One region of the Pseudoalteromonas sp. T1lg24 genome, then DNA from elsewhere that is predicted to be linked to it. Evidence: predicted binding sites of a transcription regulator. Region 1 holds the regulator's gene; each other region holds the start of a gene.
What was found. Region 1 encodes ArgR, which controls arginine synthesis, uptake and breakdown. Its sites were predicted from a motif close to ANTGAATANNTATTCANT; they were not measured.
Positions count from the first base shown of each region.

Region 2: the regulator ArgR is predicted to act here: its motif matches at 1,807-1,824, upstream of C2M30_RS10175 (YjiH family protein).
Region 3: the regulator ArgR is predicted to act here: its motif matches at 1,482-1,499, upstream of argC (N-acetyl-gamma-glutamyl-phosphate reductase).
Region 4: the regulator ArgR is predicted to act here: its motif matches at 1,178-1,195, upstream of C2M30_RS12030 (OadG family protein).

Region 1 is NZ_PQCB01000004.1:273,121-276,308, forward strand. Features, by position in the region: gene C2M30_RS02540 (ABC transporter ATP-binding protein) at 1-8, shown strand, start outside; gene C2M30_RS02545 (Dyp-type peroxidase) at 23-934, shown strand; gene argR (transcriptional regulator ArgR) at 975-1,442, opposite strand; gene mdh (malate dehydrogenase) at 1,730-2,668, shown strand; gene C2M30_RS02560 (DUF885 domain-containing protein) at 2,775-3,188, opposite strand, start outside.
Region 2 is NZ_PQCB01000016.1:608,621-611,808, forward strand. Features, by position in the region: gene C2M30_RS10165 (ankyrin repeat domain-containing protein) at 1-40, opposite strand, end outside; gene C2M30_RS10170 (DUF2897 family protein) at 175-354, shown strand; gene C2M30_RS10175 (YjiH family protein) at 351-1,751, opposite strand; gene bamC (outer membrane protein assembly factor BamC) at 1,910-3,040, opposite strand.
Region 3 is NZ_PQCB01000006.1:383,364-386,551, forward strand. Features, by position in the region: gene argB (acetylglutamate kinase) at 1-315, opposite strand, end outside; gene argC (N-acetyl-gamma-glutamyl-phosphate reductase) at 308-1,324, opposite strand; gene argE (acetylornithine deacetylase) at 1,518-2,675, shown strand; gene C2M30_RS04815 (GAF domain-containing protein) at 2,672-3,188, opposite strand, start outside.
Region 4 is NZ_PQCB01000018.1:248,233-251,420, reverse strand. Features, by position in the region: tRNA gene C2M30_RS12040 (tRNA-Arg) at 1-11, shown strand, start outside; tRNA gene C2M30_RS12035 (tRNA-Arg) at 205-281, shown strand; gene C2M30_RS12030 (OadG family protein) at 1,402-1,638, shown strand; gene oadA (sodium-extruding oxaloacetate decarboxylase subunit alpha) at 1,656-3,188, shown strand, end outside.

The DNA of each region.
Region 1 (3,188 bases):
ACAATTAAGTAGGAAATCCGCTATGCCACAAGCGCAATCAGGAGTTTGTGCTGAAGCCAATTTACATGGTGTGCATTTATTTTTAAATGTATTAGATGGCCAAGAACTCAGCTTGTCGAAAAAATTGGCAAGTATTATTGATATGCAAGAGCGGTTTGATCACGAATTTTCAGAAGCGCTTGTGTCTTGTGTTGTGGCGATAGGTTCGCAATTCTGGCCACATATTTACCCCAGTAAAATGCCAAAAACCTTGGCAGGCTTTCCGCAATTTGAACATATTGAGCATGCTACGCCGTCACGTCCAATAGATTTAATGATTCAAATTAGGGCAGATCGCCTTGATGTTGTTCATTTGTTTGTGATGGAAGTGATTGAATTACTGAGTGGTGATATTGAGCTGATTGACCAAGTTAAGTGTTTTCATTATTTAGATGGTCGTGACCTAAATGGCTTTATTTATGGTGTTGCCAATCCCCATGGTCGCAAAAAGCAGCTTGTTGCTTTAGTGGGAGAGGAAGACGTTGCATTTTCTGCGGGCAGCTATATTCATGTGCAGCGTTATCGTTATGATTTAAAGGCGTGGCAAGAAATCTCAAAAGCTGAACAAGAAATTGTAATGGGTCGAATGGCTAATTCTAACCAAGCGGTTAGCTGCGCTCCGGAAAACAGTCATAGTGCGCGTACAGAGCTTTACGATGACCATGGCAATGCATTATTTTTAAATCAAGGCATGCCATTTGCTGATATTAACCAGCAGGGCTTTTTATTTATTAGCTGTGCAAATAACGGCTATGCCTTTCAAACGCTTCTCAAACACCGTTTAGGCTACATTGATGATAATGGCCCTGATATGTGGCTGGAGTTTGCGAAAAGTGATTTTGGTGCGGCATTTTTTGCACCATCAGTGAATATGTTAAGGGAATTAGCAAGGTAGCAGAGAGTTCATCAATGAGGATGGACTCTCAAAAATAGAGTTACACGTTTTCAAATAAGTTTTTTACGCGTTCAAGCGTGACATCAATTTCTGAAATCTTTGCTGGCGCAATAAAAATCGTATCATCACCGGCAATAGTGCCTAACACACCGTCTGCTTTGCCAAGTGAATCAAGCAAACGTGCAATTAGTTGTGCTGCACCTGGGCTGGTACGAATGATGATCATCATTTCGTTATGCATAATATCAATTACCAGTTGGCGCAGCGGACTTTTCGCTGTCGGTACACCCATTTCTGCAGGTAAACAATACACCATCTCTTGTTTTGCATTACGTGTACGTACAGCACCAAATTTACTTAACATGCGAGACACTTTGCTCTGACTAATATTGTCAAAACCCATGTCTTTTAAGGCATCAACAATCTCGCCTTGTGAACCAAAGTTTTCTTCTTTTAAGAGGGCTTTGAACGCTTTAACCAGCGCTTCTTGTTTATCTTGTATTTGCATGTGAACGGGCTGTTTAACCAATTGATGGACGTTACCTTAAATTTTACACAAGTTAGGCTTAATTGCATTAATAAAATCGTCATCTTAATTCAATTAGAGTTGAATTAATCTCAATGAAAACGCGATTTTTTTAATTGATAGCGTTGTCAACTAATCTAGTCGGATAAAGTTTACAACTATGGTCGAGATTTATATAAAAAATACCTGTTTTATTTGTTTTTATGCGCACTTTTCATTATCTTTATGGCACTTTTTTAAATACCTACCTCTAATCACGGAGAATTCACATGAAAGTTGCAGTTTTAGGCGCAGCTGGTGGTATCGGCCAGGCCCTTTCTTTATTACTTAAAACACAATTACCAGCTGGTTCTGAGCTATCGTTATACGATGTAGCGCCAGTTGTTCCAGGTGTTGCTGTTGACCTATCACATATCCCAACTGCAGTTAAAGTTGAAGGTTTTGGTAAAGACGATTTAGATGCAGCACTTGCTGGCGCAGATATCGTAATTATTCCAGCAGGTATGCCGCGTAAGCCGGGTATGGACCGTGCAGACTTATTCAATGTTAATGCAAGCATTGTTAAAACACTTGCTGAAGGCATTGTTAAAAACTGTCCTAAGGCGCTTGTAGGTGTTATCACTAACCCTGTAAACGGCACTGTACCAATCGTTGCTGAAGTATTCAAAAAGGCAGGTACTTACGAAGCTAACCGTGTATTCGGTGTTACAACGCTAGACGTTATCCGTTCAGAAGCGTTCATCGCTGAACTTAAAGGCGTAGACGTTGCTTCTGTTAAAGTACCAGTAATCGGTGGTCACTCAGGTACAACTATTCTTCCACTTCTTTCACAAGTTGAAGGTGTTGAGTTCACAGCAGAAGAAGTTGAAGCACTTACTCCACGTATTCAAAATGCAGGTACTGAAGTTGTTAACGCAAAAGCGGGTGGCGGTTCAGCGACACTTTCAATGGGCGCAGCAGCTGCACGTTTCACTCAGTCTTTAGTTAAAGGCTTACAAGGTGAAGAAGGTGTTATCGATTACGCATACGTTGCTGTAGAAGGCGGTGACGCAGCTTACTTCGCACACCCAGTACGTTTAGGTAAAAACGGTGTGGAAGAAATCCTTTCTTACGGTGAGCTTAGCGCATTCGAAGAGAAAGCGAAAAACGATATGCTTGAAACGCTTAACAAAGATATCAACGAAGGTATCGACTTTATCAACGGTTAATTCCCCGATAAGTTGTTACAGTAAAAAAGGCCGCAACTGCGGCCTTTTTTGTTGATAGCTAAAAATAAAAAAAGGCGCTGATCGCGCCTTTTCATGGTAAGAAAGATTAACCTTGTTTGCTTGCAACCCAATCGTTTACAAAGCCTTCAAGAGTATTAAGTGGCACAGGACCGCTCTTAAGTACCACATCGTGGAATTCACGGATATCGAACTTTTCGCCAAGTTGCTTCTTCGCGTTTTCACGCAGTTCAACAATCTTAATCATACCAATTTTGTAAGCCGTAGCTTGTGAAGGCATTACAATGTGACGCTCTACCATTTTCACACCGTCTGACGTTGCATTTGGCGTGTTATTTACATAGTAGTCAATACCTTGTTGACGGGTCCACTTCATTGCGTGAATACCTGTATCCACAACTAAACGACATGCACGCCATAATTCCATTGCAAGACGACCAAAATCTGAATAAGGGTCTTCGTATAAGCCCATTTCTTTAGGCACCATTTCAGAGTATAAACC
Region 2 (3,188 bases), on a different contig from region 1:
GATAAGCCTCAGGCCAAACTAATACTCGCTCAAGTGACAACGCAGTGCTCCAGAATAAAATGTAATTACGCGAAACGCGCTAATAGTAACAACTATTTAATTGATGAAAAAGAACTTATTAAGTTCCATTTACTGGGTTAAAATTAAAGAAATTCACAACTTTTAGGCAAATCTATGAGCATCTGGGCCACAATCTTAATAATCGCAATTGTGCTTGGCGTGATTTGGAGCAATATCGCGTTACTAAAGCATTCCGCAAAAATGGATATGAAAAACTTTAATCAAGATCCGATAGAAAAAGCTCGCCGCTCATTAGAAGAAAAACAGCGAGCCGAAAAAGATCAAGAAAATTAGCCTACTAACCAATGTCCCATTAAGGCAATTACCGGTAGCGTTACTAATGTACGCAAAATAAAAATCATAAATAACTCAAAGATATTTACTGGAATTTTGCTACCTAGTAACAGTGCACCCACTTCAGACATGTAAATCAACTGGGTTACACTCATTGCCGCAACCACAAAACGCGTAAGTTCACTGTTAATATTTTGCGCCGCCAAAATTGATGGAATAAACATATCGGCAAAGCCCACAACCACAGTTTGCGCAGCCTTTTCAGCTTCCGGAATTTGCATCAGTTCAAACAGTGGAATAAACGGTGTGCCTAACCATTGAAATACTGGCGTATATTCAGCAATCACAAGAGCAATCGTACCGATCGCCATAACTACTGGCAGTACCGCAAACACCATATCAACGGCATTTTTTAAACCATCGATAAGCGTTTCTTTAATTGTTTGCGCATGACGTGCTTTATCAAGTGCCACATCTAGTGAATGTTTAAACAAGGTTTTCCCTTCAGGTAATGCCTCTGGGTTACCTTTTACTTCTTCACCATCAATGTATATGTCTTTTTTGAATCTAAGTGGAGGCAAGCGCGGAACAATCAGTGCAGCGGCAATACCCGCCATACAAACAGTAAGGTAAAACGGTGCAAATAAATGCGCCAATTTTACTTGACCAATAACCACCAAACAAAAGGTAATTGAAACCGCCGAGAAAGTTGTACCAATAATCGCCGCTTCACGCTGTGTATAATGTTTTTCTTCATACTGCTTCGCAGTCATTAAAATACCCACACTGCCGTCACCTAACCAAGAGGCAACACAGTTAACGGCACTGCGACCCGGTACACCAAAAAGTGGACGCATTACTTTAGTCAGTAACGTACCGACTAATTCAAGCAAACCGAAATTAAGCAATAAAGGCAGTAATAAACCAGCTAAAATAAATACCGAAAATAGAATTGGCATCAACTCGTGCAGGACCAAGCCACCAACTGCGTCTGAGTGAATCTCAATTTTGGTGTCACCAATCGAAAACGTACCGACTTTTAAGTACGCCATTAGCACAAAAATAGCGCCTAACGTACGTGCCACAAGCCAAATCGGGCTCACAATCAGTAAGTGACGGACAAAGCTACCCGCTTTTAAAAACTTTGGTTTAAATAGCGTAGCTAAGCCCGATATTACTGCCATTGACACAATCACCGATGTCACAATAAGCGTAATTGAGTGTGCTAACGCGCCTTTTAATTCCTTAGCCAATATCGCTATGGGGATAGTGAATTCGCCACCATAGTTAATCGGTGTCATAAATAAAAACACGCCTATTAATGACGGAATAAGGAAAATCATTATGGTCGCAAAATTACTGCGTGGCGCAGTCGATTGATTAGCTTCCAAACTCATACTTGTTACCTTTAAAGTGATAGCGGTAAATTGATTTGCATATCTTTGCCAACAAAATGCATAACCATTTACTTATTTGCTATTTTAATCGCTACTTTTCTATCGTTTAAAAGCAAAAAAGAGCCGAGGGCTCTTTTTTGCTAATCCAATTTTATAAATTATTGAACGGTTACACCGCGCTCTTTTAGCATGGCTAAAATAACTTGTAGTGTATCGCTTAACGTGCCCGGCTCTAATGTTTCACCCTCAGCATCAAGCCAAGTAATTGATGTGCCACCGGTGTTCGTTTCAGCAACCAATAATTGATACTGACCTGCTTCAAGTGGCAGTTTACGAACGTCATCACCCCAAATTGAATCCCAAACGCTTTCGTCTGGTGTTTCGTACGTGGCGAAAATTAAGTTACGAGATTGTTCGATTTCATCAATATTGAAACCAACGCGCTCTAAGAAGCTTGGGAAGCGCTCAAAAATATCACGTGCTTTTTGCTCAGTTACAAACGCCGCGTTACCTTTGTCATCAAAGCCCATTTGCAGCGATACAATGCCGCGTGCTTTATTTAATTCAACCATTAACTGTCGGTAGTTAAAGTCGAACTGACCAATAAACTCATTTAGCGCCGCCACTTCTAAACGCTGCTGCAGTACCGCTGTTAACTCGTCGTATTTTGATTCAAAATCAACTAATTCAACCTTTACCGATGCGGTGCGTTTATGCTCTTCAGTTTCAACAATAAACTTAAATTTTTGACGGCTTAATTCGCGCTCTTCTTGCCACCACCAAACATCAATTGGCTCTTCAATTGTATGCCAGTTAGTCACTACGTAATTGTCAGCTTTATTTTCTGTGGTTACTTGGCGCTCAACAAATAAATCGTCAATCGCTTGCCAAATAAAACTTTCTAAATCTTGAATGCCTTCGTTTTTATCGAAGAAAATGCGCGACTCTTTATCGCCTTCGTTAATCCATGAACCTTGTGCGAAAGTAAGCACTTGAGCCGGTGCTTTTACCAGATATAACGCACTTTCTTCAGCTGATGTATATTGTGCCGAGTCAAGATCGTAGGCAGGATCTTTGTATGGTTTTGTCAGGTTACCTGGCACTTTAAGTTCATCATTAACACGGTAATTGCGTTTATGATGCGAATCATTGGTGAAAACAGAACAAGCAGTAATCGCCATTGAGATAGCGACAACCAATGAATTTCGGATCCAATACTGCACAAATTTCTCCTTGGTGTGCTCTTTATTATTTGCTTGATTTGACGCAGCACACACTGTTTGGTTCATAATATTATTCTCAAAATTGCCGCCTATGTTACTTTTACTAAGGGCCAAACACAAGAAACCACCACCCTATCTTTAATTTATTCTTAACAATTCGCTATAATTTTCACCACATCATATATTTACATGGTTGAACCCATTTAAATTTGCT
Region 3 (3,188 bases), on a different contig from region 1:
AAGACCTGCTTCATAAAGACTTAAACCAACAGGCTTAAAACCATTACTAATTGCCGCGCCCATTAATTGCTTATTTGCACAGCCCGCAAGCGCACCAACAATGTAAGGCATTTGTTCACGCGGACTAATACGCAGGCCAAGGTGCTTTGACGTAACAAAGCCCGCATCGCTTAACCAGCTATCTACTAATGAGCCACCGCCATGAACTAGAATAAATTTGTCTTCAGGCTTTTGATGCAGCACATCAATTAACGCTTTTGCAGCGTCAATATTATTTAATACCGCGCCACCTAGCTTAATTACCCAATTAGCCATGATTCACTCCTTGAAAGCCACTATGAGCAGGCAGTCCTAAAGTTAAATTAATACATTGCAATGCTTGGCCTGACGCGCCTTTAAGTAAATTATCAATCGCAGAAATAACTATGAGTTGTTCACCCTGTAACTGCCAACCAATATCAACAAACGGCGTGTTCTCAACACCTTTAATTGATGGAATAACATCGCCAAGTAAGCGAATTAAAGGCTCATCAGCAAGCACCTGATATGACTCAGCTATTTGCTTTGCAGTCGTGCCTGGTTTTACTTTGACATAGATAGTTTCAAGAATACCGCGCTTAAAATTACCTAAATGCGGTGTGAACAACACCTTGTGGTCAAGGTATTTTTCAATTTCAGGGCCATGTCTATGATTAAACAAACCGTAAGGTTTTAGGCTCACTTCGCAAAAATGCGTTGCCACATTGGCTTTACGCCCAGCGCCAGTAACACCAGAAACCGCATTGATAATCACAGTATCATCAGTAAGTAAGCCAGCTTGTTTTAATGGTTTGAGGGCATTTAGCGCAGCGGTTGGGTAACAACCAGGTACTGCTACTAGCTGTGCACTTTTGATTTGATCTTTTTGCCATTCAACAAGACCATAAACGGCTTGTTCTAATAGCTCAGGGCTAGTGTGTTTAAAGCCATAATAGGTTTCATAGTCATCATTTGATGACAGACGAAAGCCTCCAGATAAATCAAATACTCTTTTGCCCATTGCTAAAAACTGAGGTGCAAGTTCGACACTGACTGAATGTTCAGTGCATAGGCAAATGGCATCGGCATTTTGTTCGATTACTGAAAATGCCTCACTATTTAACGGCGCTAATTCACCTACAACAATGCCATTTAGTTCGGGGTAAAGACTAGCAAGCGATTTACCTTTATCTAGGCTATTTTCAGACACATACATACCCACTAACTTTAGCGAGTTATGTAGAGAGATTAATTTGGCAAGCTCAGCACCTGAGTAACCGCTTGCACCAACGATAACGATATTCATATTTTTTCCAAAAAACTATTAAGGGTATAAAGACAAGTTTTCAAAAAGTGTTATCGTCGTAAAATTGAGTTCTGCATGCTGTTAGTCTCGGTACTAATTATTTCAAAATAATGAATTGAAATGCAGAATAAACCAATGTAAATTTATATTCAACTTTTTTGCATAATTATTTATTAAATATTTTGAGGTAATCATGTCGCAATTACACTTTCTTGATATGTATGGTGCACTTATTGCCGCACCGTCGATTAGCGCAACGGTGCCATCACTCGACATGAGTAACCGCGAAGTCATCAATTTATTGGCAAGTTGGTGTGAGTCACTAGGCTTTGCAGTCGAAATTACGGAACTTGATAATAATCCCGGAAAATACAATTTAGCGGCAAAGCTAGGTACAGGTGAAGGCGGTTTAATGCTGGCAGGACATACAGACACAGTGCCATTTGACGATAGTCGTTGGCAGTTCGACCCGTTCAAATTAAGCGAACAAGACAATAAGTTTTATGGCTTAGGCAGTATCGATATGAAAGGCTTTTTTGCTTTTGTTTTAAATGCATTACAAGAAATAGATAACGATACTGGACTCACTAATCTAAAACAGCCTATTACAATTTTAGCGACCGCAGATGAAGAAACTACAATGGCTGGCGCAATTGAAATCGCCAAACAGAATAAACTAAAGCCAGCTCGTTGTATTATAGGTGAACCTACCGACATGGTGCCTGTTTATACTCATAAAGGACATATGTCGACAGCTATTCGTGTAACAGGTAAAGCAGGTCATAGCTCTGATCCTGATGCGGGTTTAAACGCGATAGAAGTCATGCAGCTTGTGATTAGCCAGCTATTAAAACTAAAAGAAGACATAAAGAATAAATATTCATTATCAGATTTTAAAATACCCTACCCAACTTTAAACCTTGGACACATCCATGGTGGTGACAATGCCAACCGCATTTGTGGATGTTGTGAGCTACATATTGATATGCGCCCAATTCCCGGTATTAGTATTCCAGAACTTCAAGCAATGCTGTTGCAGGCGGTAGCACCGATAAATGACCAATATCCAAACGCGGTGGCGGTACATGATTTGCACGAACCTATTCCCGCGTTTTCAGGCAGCACCGATAGCAGTTTAGTAAAACTTGCTGAAAAACTGTCAGGTGAAAAAGCACAAGCAGTAAACTATTGCACCGAAGCGCCTTTTTTACAACAACTCGGTTGTGAAACAATCGTAATGGGCCCAGGCTCAATACAACAAGCCCATCAACCCGATGAATTTTTAGCGATGGAAAAAATAAAACCAAGCCAAGAGATGATTAAGCAGCTTATTGTCGCATCCTGTTTCTAAAGCCCCTCGCCTTGCTCATGTAGCTTAATAAAGGCGTTAAAGATCAGCTCATCAATATCACAAAATGGTGAGCTGTCGATGACACCCGTTATCAACTCAATAGGGCTATCATGGTGCACTTCAAAATCAACGTCATTCATTTGCGTAATCAAACAATCAAGTAGCTCTTGCGTATTATGTTTGTCCGCATTGCTTACTAGCGCAACAAACCCATTTTCATCGTAATGCGCAATTATATCAGTCGCTCTAAATGTGGTTTTATAAAGTTCAGCTGTCGTATTTAAAATAGTTCTATACTTCTGGCGATCATGACGATAACTAAGCAGCCCTTTCATAAACAAATACACTACCGAAACTTTAAGATTTAACTTTTGGCACACCTTTAAACTAATCGGCGCTAATAACTTAAAACCGGCTTTGTTTGATAACCCTGTTACAGGGTCAGTGGTATTTGGTAATTTATTTACTAATTCAAGTTCTACAAGCACCGCAAGCTCTTTTAACAAGGTAATA
Region 4 (3,188 bases), on a different contig from region 1:
CGCGTCCGCCACTTCTTTTGAAGTGACATCAACCGACAAAAGTCGGTTTTTTTGTCTCTATTATTTAATAGAAACAAACATCAGTGTTAGATGTAAAAACTAAGCATATTACGAACTCGATGCACAACTGGATAGGTTATTTAGGTTGGCTACGAACAAGGTTCGTAAACATCAGTGTTAGATGTAAAAACTAAAGTATACTGCGGACGCGTAGCTCAGCTGGATAGAGTACCTGGCTACGAACCAGGCGGTCGGAGGTTCGAATCCTCCCGCGTCCGCCACTTCTTCTGAAGTGACATCAACCGACGAGAGTCGGTTTTTTTATGTCTGAAATTCAATGAAACGAAACTGTAAACGCGTAGCCCTGCTGGATAGAGTACCTGGCTACGAACCGGGCGGTCGGAGGTTCACTTTTTTAGGTAAACAAGTCCCGCGTCCGCCACTTCTTCTGAAGTGACATCAACCGACGAGAGTCGGTTTTTTTGTGCCTAAATTTCATTACTTATTTATACCTAGATCGAGTTGGCTACGAACACGGTTTGTAAATATCAGTGTTAGATGTAAAAACTAAAGCATACTGTGTACGCGTAGCTCAGCTGGATAGAGTACCTGGCTACGAACCAGGCGGTCGGAGGTTCATTCTTTTAGGTAAATAAGTCCCGCGTCGACCATCTCTTTTGAAGTAACATCAACCATTGAGAGTCGGTTTTTTTTGTGCCTAAATTTCATTACTTATTTATACCTAGATCGAGTACCTGGCTACGAACCAGGTGGTCGGAGGTTCACTCTTTTAGGTAAATAAGTCCCGCTTCGACCATTTACTTTAGGAGACACTTACCAACTTGGCGCGGTTGCCGATATGTGAAATTCGGTTATTCTCTTTCTCTTTCTCTTTCTCTCTCAAATCTCAAATCTCAAATCTCAAATCTCAAATCTCAAATCTCAAATCTCAAATCCTAGTCCAGCCACAAACGTATCTGGCTAAATTGCCTATTTTCAAACGCTTTTCATTGTTACTTTACGTTAACGTAAAGTGTACTTTGAATTTGAATAACCATTCTTATCGAACAGTATAAGTTAGAACATAAAAATTGGTCTTACCAATTTCATGTTTTATTTCTAGAATAACTCTTTCCGAATAGATTGATTTGATTATAACGCTAGGTGTTTAATTTCTATTGCCTAGCTAGTCAAACATGACTAATCATGGGGCAAAATAAGTCATGAAATAAGCTCATGTTTGTCATCTTTTTAGCCTATTGTTAATGGAGTGTTTAATAATGTATAGTGTTGTGAATTGGTTTTACCAATTGACAACTAAGTTTAAGTGATCAATATTGATTACCAATTTTGAATAGTTATTAAAAATATTTAACTAAAAATTCTTGATTGAGGTGGGGAATGGACGTATCAGGATTGCTGTTAGAGGCGGCTGTTTTAATGTTAACAGGTATGGTGGTGGTATTTGTCTTTTTAACGATACTAATTTTTACCATCAAAGCAATGTCTAAAGTACTTGCGAATTTTCAAACGCCTGAGGTAACGCCAAATCCAGTTAAATTATCTGGGAATCAAGTACCAACAAGCCACGTAGCTGCGATTGCCGCGGCAGTTAAGCAATACCGCGAAAAGCAATAATAAGAAGGGGCCAAATCATGTCACAACTAAAATTAACAGAATTAGTACTGCGCGATGCACACCAGTCATTACTCGCGACCCGTTTACGCTTAGAAGATATGTTACCAATTGCTGAAAAGCTAGATAAAGTAGGTTATTGGTCAATGGAATCGTGGGGCGGGGCGACGTTTGACGCATGTATTCGTTATTTAGGTGAAGATCCTTGGCACCGCATTCGTGCGTTAAAAGCGGCAATGCCGAATACCAAACAGCAAATGTTGCTTCGTGGTCAAAACTTATTAGGTTACCGTCATTATGCTGATGACGTGGTAGAACGTTTTGTTGAACGAGCACATAAAAACGGTGTCGACGTTTTTCGTATTTTTGATGCAATGAATGATGTGCGTAATTTAGAAACTGCTATTAAGTCGGCGGTAAAAGTAGGGGCACACGCACAAGGTACAATCTCATACACAGTTAGCCCTGTGCACAATCTGCAAATGTGGCTTGATCAAGCAAAACAATTGGAAGATTTAGGCGTTCACTCTATTTGTATTAAAGATATGGCGGGTTTGCTTAATCCATACGATGCAGAAAAACTAATTACCGGCTTAAAAGAGACAGTTGCTGTACCAATCGCAATGCAATGCCACGCAACAACCGGACTAAGCACCGCAACGTATCAAAAAGCAATTGATGCTGGTATAGATATGCTTGATACAGCAATCTCAAGCATGAGTATGACCTATGGCCACAGCGCTACTGAAACGATTGTATCAATCGTAGAGAATACTGACCGTGCAACCGGCCTTGATATGAACTTACTGGAAGAAATTGCTGCGTATTTTAGAGACGTACGTAAGAAATACGCTAAGTTTGAAGGCAGTCTAAAAGGCGTTGATGGCCGTATTTTGTTAGCGCAAGTGCCAGGTGGCATGTTAACAAATATGGAAAATCAGCTTAAAGAACAAGGCGCTGACGATAAGTTAGACGATGTATTGTTGGAAATTCCTAAAGTGCGTGAAGATCTTGGCTTTTTACCGCTTGTTACACCGACATCGCAAATTGTTGGTACCCAAGCAGTGTTAAATGTTTTAACCGGTGAACGTTACAAGTCGATCACCAAAGAGACCGCTGGTGTGCTTAAAGGCGAATACGGTTCTACCCCTGCGCCCGTAAATAAAGAATTGCAAGAGCGTGTACTTGATGGCGCAGAGCCAATCACGTGTCGCCCTGCAGATCAAATTGAACCAGAACTCAGTAAATTAGAGCAAGAGCTTGATGAAATTGCACAAAAAGATAAATTAGATTTAGCCGATGATGTGATAGATGATGTATTAACGTATGCATTATTCCCGCAAATAGGTTTGAAATATCTTAAAAACAGAAATAATCCTGAGGCGTTTGAGCCAGCACCAAGTAATGAGCCACTGCCTACTGAGCAGGTACCTGCGCCAAAACCAAGTGGCAAAACAGAGCATTACAGCATCAGTGTTGATGGCAAAGTGTATGCAGTAAGTGTTGCCCCAAGCGGTGAACTTACCAATATTCAGCCAGCACCAAGTGCATCG